3 regions of the Bradyrhizobium sp. 6(2017) genome follow, and region 1 is predicted to be linked to each of the others. Evidence: predicted binding sites of a transcription regulator. Region 1 holds the regulator's gene; each other region holds the start of a gene.

Region 1 (5,773 bases):
GTTTCGCCTTCCTCTGGACGCAGCGCTGGGCGCCCTCGGCCGATCCGCCGGTGCTCGGCGCGCTCGGCCCGATCTACGGCACGCTGATCACCTCGGTCATCGCGATGATGATCGCGATCCCGGTCGGCATCGGTATCGCCATCTTCCTCACCGAGCTCTGCCCGCAAATGCTGCGCCGCCCGATCGGCATCGCCATCGAGCTGCTGGCCGGCATCCCCTCGATCATCTACGGCATGTGGGGCTTCTTCGTGCTGGGCCCGTTCCTGGCCAACACGTTCCAGCCCTTCATGATCCGGATCTTCGAGGGCGTGCCCGTCTTGGGTGCGGTGTTCGGAGGCCCGCCGTCCTATCTCAGCCTGTTCAACGCCGCGCTGATCCTTGCGATCATGGTGTTGCCCTTCATCACCGCGATCTCGGTCGACGTGTTCAAGACCGTGCCGCCGGTCCTGAAGGAGGCCGCCTACGGCATGGGCTGCACCACCTGGGAAGTCGTCCGCAGCGTCGTGATCCCCTACACCCGGGTCGGCGTGATCGGCGGCGTCATGCTGGCGCTCGGCCGCGCACTCGGCGAGACCATGGCGGTGACCTTCATCATCGGCAACTCGTTCCGCATCTCGTCGTCGATCTTCGCGCCGGGCACCACGATCTCGGCCGCGATCGCCTCCGAATTCGCCGAGAGCGACGGCCTGCACCAGTCCGGCCTGATCCTGCTCGGCTTGCTGCTGTTCGTGCTGACCTTCTTCGTGCTCGCCGGCGCGCGATTGATGCTGATGCGGCTTGAAACGAAGGCGGGGAAGTAACGCCATGAACCCGATCTACAAATCCCGCCGCCGCAGCGACATCGTCATCCGCGCACTCTGCGTCGGCGCGGCGTTGTTCGGCGTCACCTGGCTGGCGCTGATCCTGTTCACTCTGCTCTACAACGGCCTCGCCGGCCTCAGCGTGCAGCTGTTCACCCAGAACACGCCGCCGCCCGGCTCGACCGAAGGCGGTCTGCTCAACGCCATCGTCGGCTCGGTCATCATGACCGTGATCGGCGTCGGTATCGGTGCGCCGCTCGGCCTGTTCGCCGGCACCTACCTCGCCGAATACGGCAAGAACGACAAGCTCACCTCGGTGATCCGCTTCATCAACGACATCCTGCTCAGCGCGCCCTCGATCATCATCGGCCTGTTCATCTATGGCGCGGTGGTGGTGCCGATGCGCGGCTTCTCGGCGATCGCAGGCGCGCTCGCGCTCGCTGTGATCGTGATCCCGGTGGTGCTGCGCACCACCGAGGACATGCTGCTGCTGGTGCCCAATCCGCTGCGCGAGGCAGCCTCCGCGCTCGGCCTGCCGCGCTCGCTGGTGATCAAGCGGATCGCTTATCGTGCAGCGCGATCCGGTCTGATCACCGGCGTGCTGCTGGCGACCGCCCGCGTTGCCGGCGAAACCGCGCCGCTGCTGTTCACCGCGCTGTCGAACCAGTTCTTCAGCTGGGATTTGACCAAGACGATGGCCAACCTGCCGGTGACCATCAACAATTTCGTGCAGAGTCCCTACGCCTACTGGAAAGAGCTGGCGTGGAGCGGTGCGCTGCTCATCACATTCACTGTGCTCGCGCTGAACATCGGCGCGCGCATCCTTGGTGCCGAAAGGGCCGCAAAATGACCGAGCTTTCCGTCTCCACGACTGTCGCGAGCCACGTTCCCCAGGTGCCGCTGCCGGAAGCGCCGCCGAAAGTCACGGTGCGCAACCTCAACTTCTATTACGGCGAGCACCACGCGCTGAAGAACATCAACCTGACGCTCGGCACCAACCGCGTCACGGCGTTCATCGGCCCGTCCGGCTGCGGCAAGTCGACCCTGCTGCGCATCTTCAACCGGATGTACGATCTCTATCCGGGTCAGCGCGCGGTCGGCCAGCTGATGCTGGACCAGACCAACATTCTCGATCCCAAGCTCGACCTCAATCTGCTGCGTGCGCGGGTCGGCATGGTGTTCCAGAAGCCGACGCCGTTCCCGATGACGATCTACGAGAACATCGCCTTCGGCATCCGCCTCTACGAGAAGATCTCGAAGTCCGAGATGGACGACCGGGTCGAGAAGGCGCTCCGCGGCGGCGCGCTGTGGAACGAGGTCAAGGACAAGCTGAACGCTTCCGGCCTGTCGCTCTCCGGCGGCCAGCAGCAGCGGCTGTGCATCGCGCGCACCGTGGCGGTGCGTCCCGAGGTGATCCTGTTCGACGAGCCGTGCTCGGCGCTCGACCCGATCTCGACCGCCAAGGTCGAGGAGCTGATCCAGGAGCTCTCCGAGGATTACACGATCGCGATCGTCACCCACAACATGCAGCAGGCGGCGCGCGTCTCCGACAAGACCGCCTTCATGTATCTCGGCGAGCTGATCGAGTTCGACGACACCAACAAGATCTTCACCTCGCCGAGCGATCGACGCACGCAGGACTACATCACCGGCCGGTTCGGCTGAGGAGACAAGCGATGGCTTCTGAACATACCGCCAAGGCATTCGACAGCGACCTGCAGGAGTTGACCCGCCTGGTCGCCGAGATGGGCGGCCTCGTCGAGCGCATGATCACCGAGTCGGTCGACGCGCTGATCCGCCGCGACGTCGCGCTGGGCAAGCGCGTGGTCGCCGCCGACATCGAGATCGACAATCTGCAGCGCGTCATCGAAGAGCGCGCGGTGCTGACGATCGCTCGCCGCCAGCCGATGGCGATCGACCTGCGCGAGATCGTCAGCGCGATGCGCGTCGCGACTGACCTCGAGCGGATCGGCGACCTCGCCAAGAACATGGGCAAGCGCGTCGCGGCGCTGGAGAGCGATTTCCAGCCGCTGAAGCTGATCCGCGGCCTCGAGCACATGACCGACCTCGTGCTGTCGCAGGTCAAGTCGGTGCTCGACGCCTATGCCGCGCACGATCTGCCGGCGGCGATGAACGTCTGGAAGGGCGACGAGGAGGTCGATGCGATCTGCACCTCGCTGTTCCGCGAACTGCTCACCTACATGATGGAGGATCCGCGCAACATCTCGTTCTGCATCCATCTGATGTTCTGCGCCAAGAACATCGAGCGGATCGGCGACCACGCCACCAATATCGCCGAGACCGTGTTCTACATGATCGAGGGCCAGCAGATCACCGACAAGCGTCCGAAGGGCGATATGACCAATTTCGCCACCACGGTGCCGGGCAACTAGGGCATGATCCGCATCGGCGGAACCGGATTGTCGTCGCGACAAACCGTTTCCCACGGGGAATATGCTCAGGGGTTGAGTGTTTCGGTTTGCGTTTGGGCAACGGATCACCACAGAGAAAGAACTTAGACCGATGAGCGCACGCATTCTGGTAGTCGAAGACGAGGAAGCGCTGACGACACTGTTGCGCTACAACCTCGATGCGGAAGGCTACGACGTCGAAACGGTGGGACGCGGCGACGACGCCGACACCAGGTTGAAGGAGCGCATCCCCGACCTCGTTGTGCTGGACTGGATGCTGCCGGGCCTGTCCGGCATCGAACTGTGCCGCCGCCTGCGGGCGCGGCCCGAGACCAAGCAGCTTCCGATCATCATGCTGACCGCGCGCGGCGAGGAGAGTGAGCGCGTGCGCGGGCTTGCCACCGGCGCCGACGATTACATCGTCAAGCCGTTCTCGGTGCCCGAGCTGCTGGCGCGGGTGAAGGGCTTGCTGCGCCGTGCGAGCCCGGAGCGGCTTGCCACCGTGCTGACCTATGGCGATATCGAACTCGACCGCGAGAAGCGCCGCGTGGCGCGCTCCGGCCGCCCGATCGATCTCGGGCCGACCGAATATCGTCTGCTCGAATTCTTCCTCGAGCATCCCGGCCGGGTGTTCAGCCGCGAGCAGCTGCTCGACAGCGTCTGGGGCCGCGACATCTATATCGACGAGCGCACCGTCGACGTGCATATCGGCCGCCTGCGTAAGTTGCTCAATCCGGGCCGCGAGCAGGATCCGATCCGCACCGTGCGCGGCGCCGGCTACGCGCTCGACGACCGCTTCGCGAAGGCCGAGCCGCAGCCGTAACGGCCGTGTGGCATTCATAAACCGCAACACGTTGTCGTCCCGGCGAAAGCCGGGACCCATACGCCGCGGCCGGCGCAATCGGCACGCGGCCAGACGGCTTTCAAACAACACCCATTCGTGGTTATGGGTCCCGGCCTGCGCCGGGACGACGCCGGTGATGCATCCGGGCTACGGTTCTCACAAAAAAATCCCCGCTTTCACGGGGATTTCTTTTTCAGTCCTACGCCAGTTTCCCGAGTGCTCACTTGATCTGCGGTTTCGCCGACGGCCGGCGGCGATCGCCGGCGGGCTGGTAGGCGACGCGCGAGTGGTGTGCGCAATAGGGCAGGCCGCCGAGCGCCTTGCCGCCGCAGAAGAAGAATTCCGGGCTCGATGGATCGCCGACCGGCCAGTGGCAGGTGGCTTCGTTCAGCTCGAGCAGCGACAGCCGCTGGCTCATCGGCACCACGTTGTCGTAGGAGATCGGATCGGGCTCCATCTCGACCTCGAAGGCATGCGCCAGCGCGGTGTTGCCGCGCGAGACCGGACGCGCCACCCGCATCATGTGCTGGGCGGGGCGGGCCTTGCGCTGCCGCGGCGCGGCCGTGGAGGGGGCCTTGGCGCGGCCGGAGAGGCCGAGCCGATGCACTTTGCCGATCACGGCATTTCGCGTCACATTGCCAAGTTCCGCGGCGATCTGGCTGGCCGAGAGGCCAGACTCCCAGAGCTTCTTCAGCTGCTCGACGCGATCGTCGGACCAGGTCAATACAGTCATCGCATTCTTCCTTTCGCATGGCGCCGGCCAGTCATTGGAGCGACGCTGCGAGCCAAATCCGGGTCAAAATCCCAGCGGCCAGAATCCCTTAGCCCTCGCCGGGCGCGGTCTTGCGCCCGAACGTTTACGTGTGACACGAAGGCTACTTAGAGGGTCCAGTACTGCCGCACGAGATGTCGTACCCGACAGGCCAAACGCTACAATATGGCGTGACTCTGGCGCAAGAGTCCGCGGCCGTGCGTCCACATGTTCCCACAAAGTTAAGCACTGTAATGAGGCTTTTCCACCGCACCGGAATGCTCCGGATTGCGCTCGTTTCGCATCGCAGGAAGGCCGGCAAAGGCCGGCTCCTGGCGATTGACACCTACTGGCCGCAGCATAGAATGGCTGCACGTGCCGCCCGCAAAGGCGGCCGTTTTGTTTTCCGAAGCTGGCCGTTGCTGCACTGGCGTCAAGGCGCGCACGGCAATTGTCGGCTTCAAACCGGCAGTGAACGCCATGACCAACAGCGCCTCGTCGCATCTGCTCCCCGTCTTCGCCCGGGTCGATCTCGGCTTCGAGCGCGGTGAGGGCGCCTGGCTGATCGCAACCAACGGCGACCGCTATCTCGACTTCACCTCGGGCGTTGCGGTGAACGCGCTCGGGCACGCGCATCCGCATCTGGTCCAGGCGCTGCAGGAACAGGCGACCAAGCTCTGGCACATGTCGAACCTGTTCAAGAGCCCGGACGGCGAGGCGCTGGCCGCCCGGCTGTGCGAGCAGAGCTTTGCCGACTTCGTGTTCTTCTGCAATTCCGGCGCAGAGGCGATGGAGGGCGTGATCAAGCTGGTCCGCCATTATCACTTCTCCAAGGGCCATCCCGAGCGCTACCGCATCATCACCTTCGAAGGCGCCTTCCACGGCCGCACGCTGGGCACGCTGGCTGCGACCGGCTCGCCAAAATATCTCGAGGGTTTTGGCCCGCCGATGGACGGCTTCGACCAGG
Region 2 (5,773 bases), 2.5 Mb from region 1:
CGAGCTCTGCCGGGAAGCGACAAGACAGGGCGCCGCGCGCACCGGCCTTCTCGCCGTGAAAATCGCGTCGCACACGTCACATCTCGCGCAGGTCTGCGCGCCGCTGCAACAGGCGCTCGACGGCAGCAGACGCACCCCTGTCGCAAGCGGACGGATTCTGCTTTCCGGGGGCGACGGCGAACGCATCTTCTCTGCAGGGAGTGCAACTGTGAAGCTCGCAGGCCAGGTCGCGTGCCCCATCGACTGGGAAGCGACCTTGGAAGCCCTTGCAGAGCTGGGAGTCACCAGGGTGTTGGACCTCGGCCCAGGACATGCGCTTGCAGAGATGGCGCAAACATTCCTGCCATCCATTCGATGCTACGCCACGGACGGATTTCACACGGTCGAAGGCTTGCGAAGCTGGGTTGCTTCCAACTAGCCGGCACGCATGACTTGAGACGCGGAGTGTCACAGCAGGCGACGCAGAGGCCGCAGAAGCGGCCGCCCAAAATGCCTGCTCGGCAAAGCCGCTTACCCCAACCGGGCAACGGGTGTGTGGAGAAAGGTGGTAACGGGAGGCCGCTACATCGCGAAACCCACTGTTTCAAAGGCCCTATTTTCTTACTGGAGAGCAGCGTAACTCCGTGTGTGGCTGAGTGAAGGGAGCCGGGAAATCCGGCAGCGTAGCCAGAAGGCGCCGTGCTGTACCGGCAAGTGCCGGATCGAGCGCCGCATGCGGCCGTCCGGCCTCGCCGTCTTGCGGCCATAGCTCATCGATCTCCTGCTGCGACAGCTTACCGGCAGGTTGAGCCGGGCGAGCTCAGTCCGCCAGTTGTGCGAAAGCCAGACTCCCATTGTCTCGCCCCAAAGCATGCTATCCACCGGACTCCATGGCTCTGGAGCGCCGAGGAGCAGGAACTCTTCCGCGCTAAAGCGGCCGCGTTCGTCGATCCAGGCGTTGACGCCTCGCGCATAAGCTTCCAGCATAGGCGTGTCGGCTCTGACACAGCGTCAAGGTCAGATGATGCGCGAACACGAAGGCCGAGAGTGCGCATCATTCGATCCATCGGCAGCGCCGCTTGCCCGGCAATCTCCGACAATCGCCCTGACGCCGAGCGGCGCATGAGATCCATCTGGAACATCCGGTCTCGTGCATGCAGATAGCCAAGCGCTGTTGCGGCATCGATCATCGTCGAGGTGCGGATCCAAGGAATGCCATTCGCGTCCAAACGCACGCTTGCGGCGGCGGAAAGTCCGTGGACCTGCAACTCATCATTGAACGGTGGCAATGTCTGCCAGATCAAGGCAGCCATAATGCCAATCCCGCCCAGCAAGAGGACAATGCCGTAAGCGATCGTCTTGATCACTATCGTTCTTATTGATCCGCTTTCCTGCTTCGGGTGTACTTGAAAGCTATCTTCTGTTGGTACCAATCCGTGCGCTGACGGCGTTGCCGGATCCAACCCCCTCAAGCTCGGCTTTCCTTCGAAGAACTGCCATCCAAGTCCTTCGACTATGGCCGACATTGGCTCCACTCAGAAGGCACAGATATTCTTCTTCCAATTCACTGCCTACCGCCTTGGTTGCGCGCTGTTGAAGGCCAAAGGGTCTTTGATGGCAGCAGTATGTAGATCGCCTTCACCTCCATCCTCGGACTTCGAAGCAATATTCGCGATCGGCGCAATAAATTCCCCGGTAGACGGTAAAGAACTTTTTATGTTGACGTGAACGCGCTCTATTTCGCGCATTTGCGTCTGTACTCCACTGCATCGAAAATGCTTCCGCCGCCGTAATTTGTCAGACGATTTGCACGACCCGCAATCAGCATTCGGATTGCGATTGTGCCGCAGCAGAAATCAAAACTGACACATGGCCGTCATTGACGCTGACTAACGGTCTCGCCGCTTTGCATGCACCTCTTGAGGGAAAAATGAAGAATCGAAAATTGAAGACGACGTTACTCGCCACTGTAGCGCTGTTTGCTGTTGCGAGTATTGCAACGTCGACTGGCTCAGTTATCGCTGGTCCGGGCACCAACAAGGCAGACAGCAAGAAGGACGACAAGGATGCCGCCGTTGTTCCGAATACGCTGAAGACCAAATATCCGATCAAGCACCTGGTGATCGTTTTCAACGAGAACCGCTCGTTTGATCATTATTTCGGTACTTACCCGAATGCACTGAATCCGGAAGGCGAGCCGGTTTTCGAGCCTGCCAAGAACACGCAGCGGGACATCGACAATCTCTTGTCGAGCGTCACTCTGCTCAATAACAATCCAAACTTGAATGCGGCCAACGGCGCCGGCGCTTCCAACCCGTTCCGTCTAGATCGCACGCAGGCCAATACGGCCGATCAGGGCCATGGCTACACGGCCGAGCAGAAGGCCTACGACGGCGGCATGAACGATCTGTTCCCGGAATTCACCGGCAAGGGCACCAATGGCGGCGCCGGCGCTTTTGGCACCAAAGGTCAGGTCATGGGCTTCTTCGACGGCAACACAGTGACCGCCCTCTGGAATTATGCCCAGAACTACGCGATGAGCGACAATGCCTGGAGTGATCAATATGGCCCGTCGACGCCTGGCTTGCTCAACATGTTTGCCGGGACCACGAATGGGGCGATCATTCCGGCGGGCCTCACTGCGAGTACAGTCCAGGATGGTCAGGGCGGTCTCACGCTGACCAGCGATACGGATCCGGTCGGGGACGTGTGCTCAAGCCAGACCTCACAAGTTCGGATGACGAGCAAGAACATCGGCGACTTGCTCAATGCCGCCGATATCCCCTGGGGATCTTTTGTCGGTGGTTTCAACCTGCAAACTCTCAACAACAACGGCACCACAGGTTGTGTGCGCTCCACCGTGAGCCAGGTCGTCGGCGGCGCGATCCGGGACTATATCCCGCATCACATTTGGTTCCAGTATTACCAGTCGACGGCCAACCCGACCCATGCCCGCCCGACCTCGACCAAGGCGATTGGCTATACGACGGTACCCGGCAAAAACAAGGTTGATCCGGCCAACCACGCCTACGATTTGGACGACTTCTTCACTGCGGTCGGATCCGGCAACTATCCGGCAGTGTCTTTCATCAAAATGTCGGCCTTCCAGGACGCTCACCCGGGCAACTCCGATCCGCTCGATGAGCAGACGGGGCTGGTTACCCTGATCAACTTCCTGCAGCAGCGGCCTGACTGGGAAAGTACCGCCGTAATCCTCGCCTATGATGACTCGGACGGCTGGTATGACCACGCTTTCGCCAAGACGACGAGGCCGTCGTTCTCGGCAACAGCCGATGCGTTGAACGGCACGGGCATTTGCGGCGTGATTGGCACGACCGAACCCGCAGGAGTCAACGGCTTGCCTGTTCATGGTCGCTGCGGTCCCGGCACGCGCCAGCCGTTCATGGTGATTTCCCCCTACGCCAAGAAAAACTACGTCAGCCACGTGCTCATCACCCAGGCCTCCATTCCGCAGTTCATCGAAGACAACTGGCTGAACGGTGAGCGGATCGGCGGTGGCTCCTTCGATGCTACGACCGGCTCGATCGTCGACATGTTCAACTTCAACAAGAAAAACAGCACCACGCTCATCCTCGATCCGACCTTCGGTACGGTGGATACCAAGAACAAGACGAAGAACGATTGAGCCAGATTCAGATGCTCAATCGCACAATCGCGTGCTTCGTCGGCGCAGGCCTTATGGCCTGCGTCGCTTTGGCTGCCGAGCCGCAAACGTTGCCCGGCGAAAACCCGAATCCGGTTCGTCTGGTCCGTCCCCCAGTCGCGCCGCTCTCGGCGATGGCGAAACTCGGTCGGGACGTATTCTTCGACACGAGCCTGTCGTCGTCGGGCAAGATGGCTTGTGCGTCCTGTCACAGCCCGGACCACGCGTATGGTCCCCCTAACGACGGGCCAGTCATGCCCGGCGGCCCTGCTCTGTCGCTTCCCGGGTTGCGAGCCGTCCCATCGCTGACTTACCTGCAGCGGCAGCCTGACTTCAGCATCGGTCCCGACGACCGGGAAAACGAGACCGTCACACTGGCGCAAATGGCCGACATTGGTCAGACGGCAACGCGCGTACAAAAGACCGCGCAGCAGGCCACGCAAAGCGCGGCGAATATCGTGCCGCAGGGTGGCCTGTTCTGGGACGGCCGCGCTGACACTCTCCAGATCCAGGCATCGGGTCCGTTGCTCGACCCGCGAGAGATGGATGGCGGCAGCATCGAGGTGATTGCAGAAAAGCTGCGTCGCGCGCCTTACGCTACGAAAATCGCGGCATTGTTCGGTGAGACCGTTTTGAAGAACGCGAACTTGTTGGTTGCCGAGGCGACTTTCGCGATCGGTCGCTACCAGATCGAGGAGCCGAGCTTCCACCCCTACACGAGCAAGTTCGATTATTGGCTTGAAGGCAAAGCCCGCTTCAACGACAACGAAATGAGGGGCTACCGCTTGTTCAACGATCCGGAGAAGGCCAACTGTGCCGGATGTCATAGCTCGAGGGTCACCCGCGACGGCTTCCCTCCGCTCTTCACCGACACCCAATATGAAGCGCTGGCCGCGCCACGCAATATGGTACTCCCCGACAACAAGGACCCCGGGTATTTCGATCTTGGGGTTTGTGGACCGGTTCGCAAGGACATCGCAGACCAGACTCAGTATTGCGGCATGTTCAAGACACCTACCTTGCGCAACACCGCGTTGCGCCGTGCCTACTTCCACAATGGCGTATTCACCTCGTTGCGGCAGGTCATGGATTTCTACAATTTTCGCGATACAAATCCGGAGAAGGTCTATCCGCTTGGTGCCGACGGAAAGGTGCAAAGGTACAACGATATCCCAATGAAGTATCACGCCAACGTGGACGTCAGCGATCCTCCCTTCGACCGACATCTCGGCGAGACCCCGGCTATGACGGATCAGGACGAAGCCGACATCATCGCCTTTCTGAACACACTGAACGATGGATACAAGCCGCGGGAATGAAACGCTCGTACCGTGGCGACCTAGCGCAAGGCGCGCAACCAGTCGAATGCAGCCGATGGCTTGGTCGCCCCGGTGTCTTGTACTGACCCTTCTCAGTTCTCGCACAAATGTCCGCTTCCACGCCGCTGTCGGAGCCTGGTCGGACATCTTGGATCTATCAGTACATTCCGATGACCATTCTGGTCGCTCTGCGCCGCCTGTTCGCGAGGCTCGATGGCCGATCGCGGGAAAACATCCCGCTCGCCCGCAGCGGCTTGCCATCACCGCCTGACGGCGCCGCGATCGCTGGCGAGCCCCTGGAAACTCCGACACAGGGCATAGCCTATGTGAGCGCTTTCGGTGACGAGATCGAAGTCGCCGTAGCGCATATATGTGACGGCCGGGCCCGTGCTATCTAGCTACATAAGAACGCGCGATGGTCGACTATGACGAACGCCGCATCAGACTCGCTCTGGTCTCAGCGACTGCTCCTATAACTTATTGAGCAAATGCGTTTTTCGTTGGTGGCCGCACCAGGGCTCGAACCTGGGCCCGCTGATTAAGAGTCAGCCGCGGCTTGATGAGAATCAATGACTTGCCAGTCGCACCTCCGGGCCTATCTGGCTGAGACTGGGCATCCGTCGCAGGATCTTACCGGGCCAGTTCAACCGGCGTTCTACAGGAGGCAGCCAACGACTCAACACGTCAGAAAAACGAGCGAACAAGCTTCTGCCAAGGCAGTTGGGTTTTTCTGCATTTTTGAGATATCCGACAAGTGCGAGGTAGTTCCACGCCGCGCTGGGGTCGTTGACGGGATTTGCCTTCGCGAACT
Region 3 (5,773 bases), 4.6 Mb from region 1:
TCTTCGATGAAGCGAACCACGGAGGCCTGCGAGATGCGGGTGTGGCTGACGAAGTTCCTCTTGGCGAAGGGCGAGATCACCAGGAACGGAACGCGCGTGCCCGGCCCGCAGCGGCCGTTCACCGGCTTGCCGTCGAGGCCCTTCGGCTGCGTCTGCTTGCCGATACCGCGGCCGCACTGGCCGGGACCGTTGATTTGATCGGCGGTCGGATCATACGAGGCGCTGGTCGGCGCAACGTACTGGTGGTCGTACCAGCCGTCGGAGTCGTCATAGGTGATGATGACCGCGGTCTCGCCCCACTCCTTCTGCTTCTGCAGGAAGTTGATCAGCTCGACATTGCCGGCCTGCTCGTCGAGCGGATCGGAGTTGCCGGGATGACCGTCCTGATAGGCCGGCATCTTGATGTAGGAGACGGCCGGGAAGTTGCCGGCTTTCACCGAGGCGTAGAAGTCGTCGAGATCGTAGGCGTGATTGGCCGGATCGACAGTCTTGCTGCCAGGAACGTAGGTGTGGCCGACGGCGTTCACCGAGCTCGGCCGCGCATGGGTCGGGTTGGCGGTCGACTTGTAGTACTGGAACCAGGCGTGATGCGGGATGTAGTCCACGATGGTGCCGTTGACGTTGCTCGAGAAGGTGCTGCGGCCGCAGTTGGTGGTGCCGTTGGTGTTCTTGAGCGTCAGGTCGAAGCCGCCCATGAAGCTGCCCCAGCTGATCTGCTCGGCATTGAGCAGGTCGCCGATGTTCTTGCTGGTCATCAAGACCTGGCTGGTCGTGCTCGAGCAGGAGTCGTAGGCAGGATCGGTATCACCGATCAGCGTCAGGCCGCCCTGGCCATCGGCGATCGACGATGACGTGCCGACGATGTTCTGCGCACCGTTGGTCTGGCCGGAAACCACCTCGAGCGCGCCGGGCGTCGACGGACCAAAGGTGTCGGTCCAGTGATTGTCGCTCATCGCGAAGTTCTGGGCGTAATTCCAGAACGCGGTGACGGTGTTGCCGTCGAAATAACCCATCACCTGCCCGTTGGTGCCGAAGGCGCCGACGCCGCCGGCAGTGCCGCGCCCGGTGAATTCCGGAAACAGATCTTCCTTGCCGTTGTCGACCGCCTGCTGCTCGGGCGTGTAGGAGTGGTTCTGCGAGCGCGTGTTGGCCTGGGTGCGGTCGAGACGGAACGGATTGGTCGCGCCGGTGCCGTTGGCCGGATTGAGGTTCGGGTTGTTGGTCAACAGATTGGCGTTGGCGAGATTGTTCACCTTCGGCGTATGCGGCTTCGCAACGAAGGGAATCGAGCCCGACGGATTCGTCGCCTTCGGGTAGGTCGCGAAGTAATGATCGAACGAGCGGTTCTCGTTGAAGATGACCACGAGATGCTTGATCGGCGTGGCGGTGTGAATGTCGTGCGGATGACGATGATCGCGGTCGTGATCATCCTGCGCGGCGGGAGCGCTGCTCGCGATCGCCGCGGCGACCACACAGAATCCGACCGTTGAAAGGAATTTCGCCTTCACTTCTTGCCCCATTTTTTAAGGATTTATGACGTCAACGTGCGACACATTAGCCAGCGCGCGTAACAGCTCTGTGTCGGTTTTGCGATTGCCGCATCATCGCGACATAATCGTCGCGCGTTCGATTCACGCGGCGGTTGCAGCGCGCGCGAACGGATATTGAATCGATGTCATTGAAGCGATGCCGGCAAGCGCGTCGGCGTTATGCGCAGCCCAACCCTACTATCTTGCTCTCAGTGCCGCATCCGCTACCCGTATGGCTTCCGCCTGGTCATCCGACGCAATAATCGCTTCATAGATGGCCTCGTGAAGCTGTCTGGAGTCGGGAGAGAGGGCAAATGCCAGTGCTGCCGCCGCACGCGCTTTGCGAAATACGAGTAAAGCCTGTGACGACGTGGCGTCAGATTCCCCGCTGAGCTTGAAGTATTGCTCGTCAAACCGCGCGGTTAAGGAGTCGAGCCTCTGCCGCACACCGGGCTGGGCGCTTCCGCCATGACGAAGAAGGACCCGGCCAAACCCGGTGATATCGAATCAAGACGCAGGAGATTCTCCATCACGGAACCTTCAATGGTGTTACGGGAGTTTCTCCAACTCCCTCAATGAGCAATGCGCAGGAGACGTAAATCGGACGTGTGGCGCCAGCCACGCAAAAACACGCTCATCAGATCAATTCATTTTAACTACTTGATATCGTCATATCCGTAGAATTTTGGATTTGACAGAATTTGATTGACCAGCGACTCCGCCTGACTCTCCAGGTCAAGGTGGGTCAGAATCTCGATCATTTTCGATTGATCAACTGCACGGACTGCCTTGTCCCATTCTGCCAACCGGCCAGAAACGACGATCCGTTCGTTCAATGTCATGCCAGCGTAAGGTGATTGCACATTCTGGCTCCGTGAACGCAACTCGTGGCGCGCATGTAAGCGGAAGATCGTCCACTGCCCAACCGTGTCACGAGACTTGCTGCGCCTCACGGGGAATAACATCGGAGCTGCCGAACTGATAGCCCTACTCTTTCATCCCGTGATCGAAGCACTCACGCTCGGGGATTGCGCTGCGGCCCACGGCCGCTTTCGACCTGCGAGAGGATCGCCGACGATCCGGTTGTATTCGTCGGGCTCCTCGATGTTGATGGCGTGGCCGCTATTCGGCATCACCGCGAGCGCGGCCGACGGGATGCTCTGCTTCATCAGGATGCCCGGCAGCAGGCACGGCCAATCCGCGTCGCCGGTGATGATCAGCGTCGGCACATTGATGCGCTTCATCTCGTCGACCAACGTGTAGAGCGACGGACGCTCCTTCCACCCCGGGTGCGGTCCCGCCGAATTGCCAATTACTGAGTTGCCTGATGTCAAGCCCCGGAGAAGGCGTCTTCAGTTTTTCCGAATTTGCTCTTGACGCGGACCCCAACTCACCGGTCTAATGCCGCCGTCTCACCCGATGAGGGGCGCTCGCGATCGTCACGAACGTTGCGGTGAGATGCGGTGGACGCCGATTGCGCAACTGACGAGGACGCAAGAGGCGGACGGCGAAGTCGTGCAGGCCTGACGCCCTAGCGGCAGTGTCCTCTCGTAAAGCGCGCAAGCGTTTTTGCGAGGGCGGTGACAAGCAAGCCCGGTCTCGCCGGGGCGAGCACGTATAAGCCGTAAGCCATCGCGCAGGGAAAGCCGGAGTTCCCGGTTACACCTGTGGTCCTACCTCCGGTGCTTTTTGTTGCACCGGACCCATGGGTGCGATCGGCACCCGGCTTTCCCTGCGCCCTCTGTGTGAGATGAGGGCGGAACGAAGAGCAAAGCTCGGACAGAACATGTCGCGAGAACGCGAATGTGTGAATCACAACTCGCGCAACACACTCAATGTCGTCCCGGCGCAGGCCGGGATCCATAACCACAAAAGTCTATTGTTGAGCGTCGCTGGAACGACGAGTCCCGTTCACTACAATTGCTGCGGCGTATGGGTCCCGGCCTTCGCCGGGACGACACTGAAATTGTGGCGCATATGCGCAATCAATTGGTTGAGGACGGAGCCCGCCGTATCAGTTCAAGCCGCCGTCGGCTCGCTCGACAGCGCCGCGAACACCGTTTCCGGCGAATGGGCGATCACGGCGAGCAGCGCGCGGGCGGGGCCGCGCGGGGCGCGCTTGCCCTGCTCCCAGTTGCGGATGGTTTCGACGGGCACGCCGAGCTTGGCGGCGAATTCGAGCTGGGTCAGTTGCGCGCGGCGGCGCAGATCACGCACGACCAAGGCGCGCACCGCCGGTTGCGAGGTTGCGGGCGACATGGTCGGCACCGCCGGGTGTGCGGGCACGAGCGGGACTTCCTGTCCGTCGCGCAGTTCGACGATCCGTCCGTCCGCCTTGAGCCGCAAGCGCTGCATGATGGCCCCCGTGATGGCCCCTTGGAGATGGAAGCATCATCCGCGAACCCCGTTAAGGCGCGATTAACGATAAACCAGCCGGCTGGCGCTGGCCTATTTCAGCCCGAACCACAGCGTGGCGATGCCGAGGAACGAGAAGAAGCCGACCACGTCGGTGACGGTCGTGACGAAGGTGCCGGAGGCAACCGCGGGGTCGGCCCGCACCCGATCCAGCACGATCGGAATCAGGATGCCGCCGAGCGCGCCGGCGACCAGGTTGCAGATGATCGCAAGCCCGATCACAAGGCCAAGACCGGGGATCTTGAACCAGGCCACCGCGGCGATGCCGGTGATCACGGCAAAGGCGATGCCGTTGACGAGACCGACCATAGTCTCGCGCAAGACGACACGCATCGCGTTCGCCGATCCGAGCTCGCGCGTGGCAAGCGCGCGCACCGCGACCGTCATGGTCTGGGTCGCGGCATTGCCGCCCTGGCTCGCCACGATCGGCGCCAGCACCGCGAGCGCCACCATCTTCTCGAGCTGGCCCTCGAACAGGCCGAGCACCGACGAGGCCAGGAACGCAGTGGCGAGATTGACCAGCAGCCAGTTGAAGCGGCCGCGCGCGATGGTCCAGACCGTGTCGGACAGCTCTTCGGGATGGGTGACGCCGCCCAGCGCCTTGAGGTCCTCGTCGGCCTCCTCCTCGATCACGTCGACGACGTCGTCGATGGTGATGACGCCGACCAGCCGGTCGACGGTATCGACCACGGGAGCTGCGACCAGATTGTACTTGCCGAACATCCGCGCGACCTCTTCCTGGTCCTCCAGCGCGGAGACGCGGCGACGGTCCTCGTCGATCAGGTCCTTGACCGGGACCGGGCGACGGGTGCGCAGCAGCACGTCGAGCGGCACGGCGCCGAGCAAGTGCTTGTCGGCGTCGACGACATAGATCTCGTAGAAGCGGTCCGGCAGATCGGGCGTGTCGCGCATGTAGTCGATCGCCTGCCCGACATTCCAGTCCGGCGGCACCGCGATGAACTCGGTCTGCATCCGCCGGCCGGCGGAATTCTCCGGGTACAGCAGGCTGCGCTCGATGTCCTCGCGCTCGGCCGCCGGCAGCTTCTCCAGGATCTCTTCCTGGTCCTCCTCGTCGAGGCTTTCCAGGAGCTCGACGGCGTCGTCGGATTCGAGTTCGCGGACGCCCTCCGCCACCGTCTCCGGCTCGAGCTCCTCGAGGATCTCCTCGCGGACCGTCTCGTCGACCTCGTTGAGCGCCGAGAAGTCGAAATCCGTGCCGGTGATCTCGACCAGGGTGACGCGGTCGTCCGGCTCCAGCGCCGCGATCAGGTCGCCGAGATCGGCCTCGTGCAGTTCCGCGACCACCTCGCACAGCAGCGGCCGGTCCGCGGCGTGAATGGCCCGGGTGACCTCCGCGACGAATTCAGGGCGCAGCTCGCCCTCCTCGTCCCGCATCGGCATCCGGGCCAGCGGGTCGGTCTCGGCGGGTTCGGCAACGTCGAAATTCTCGGCCATGCCGTGTTTCGCCGGTTTGACAGGAGGGGAAAAACTGCTCTGATGAGTGCGGAACGGATTACCTAATCGGCGGTGCCCAGTGCAATGAGAAATATTGCAATGAGAAATATGTCGAGCGGCCAACGGTCAATCCTGAACGTCGTCGCGGCGCTGATCGCCCTCGCGCCGGCTGCGCTGATCGCCTCCGCGCAGGCCGCCGAGTGCCAGCGCAACGACGCGCTCGGCACCTCGCGTGTGCTCGAGGTCGATCCTGCGACCTATCCGCGCGTCGGGCTGAAGAGCTTTCCGCAGACCCTGCCGCTGCGCGACGGCGAGATCGTGCTGACCTTCGACGACGGCCCGACGCCGGGCACCACCGACAAGGTGCTGGCGGC

The links. The regulator PhoB, encoded in region 1, activates phosphate uptake and scavenging genes when phosphate is short. The targets are predictions, from matches to a motif close to TGTCATNNANCTGTCAT.
Region 2: G6P99_RS40720 (phospholipase C) is a predicted target of PhoB. The motif match lies at 1,843-1,859, and genes of this name have one in related genera.
Region 3: G6P99_RS27190 (phospholipase C) is a predicted target of PhoB. The motif match lies at 1,523-1,539, and genes of this name have one in related genera.

What each region holds. Positions count from the first base shown of each region.
Region 1 is NZ_CP049289.2:1,136,785-1,142,557, forward strand. It holds gene pstC (phosphate ABC transporter permease subunit PstC) at 1-800, shown strand, start outside; gene pstA (phosphate ABC transporter permease PstA) at 805-1,650, shown strand; gene pstB (phosphate ABC transporter ATP-binding protein PstB) at 1,647-2,465, shown strand; gene phoU (phosphate signaling complex protein PhoU) at 2,477-3,193, shown strand; gene phoB (phosphate regulon transcriptional regulator PhoB) at 3,324-4,034, shown strand; gene G6P99_RS05345 (GcrA family cell cycle regulator) at 4,276-4,788, opposite strand; gene G6P99_RS05350 (hypothetical protein) at 5,049-5,288, opposite strand; gene G6P99_RS05355 (aspartate aminotransferase family protein) at 5,287-5,773, shown strand, end outside.
Region 2 is NZ_CP049289.2:8,585,711-8,591,483, forward strand. It holds gene G6P99_RS40710 (acyltransferase domain-containing protein) at 1-418, shown strand, start outside; gene G6P99_RS47870 (penicillin acylase family protein) at 601-966, opposite strand; partial or broken gene G6P99_RS47875 (penicillin acylase family protein) at 1,035-1,505, opposite strand; gene G6P99_RS40720 (phospholipase C) at 1,910-3,625, shown strand; gene G6P99_RS40725 (cytochrome-c peroxidase) at 3,622-4,962, shown strand; gene G6P99_RS40730 (hypothetical protein) at 5,133-5,360, shown strand; tRNA gene G6P99_RS40735 (tRNA-Lys) at 5,464-5,558, opposite strand.
Region 3 is NZ_CP049289.2:5,784,387-5,790,159, forward strand. It holds gene G6P99_RS27190 (phospholipase C) at 1-1,508, opposite strand, end outside; gene G6P99_RS27195 (hypothetical protein) at 2,186-2,392, opposite strand; gene G6P99_RS27200 (alpha/beta fold hydrolase) at 2,525-2,773, opposite strand; gene G6P99_RS27205 (helix-turn-helix domain-containing protein) at 3,549-3,884, opposite strand; gene mgtE (magnesium transporter) at 3,978-5,399, opposite strand; gene G6P99_RS27215 (polysaccharide deacetylase family protein) at 5,499-5,773, shown strand, end outside.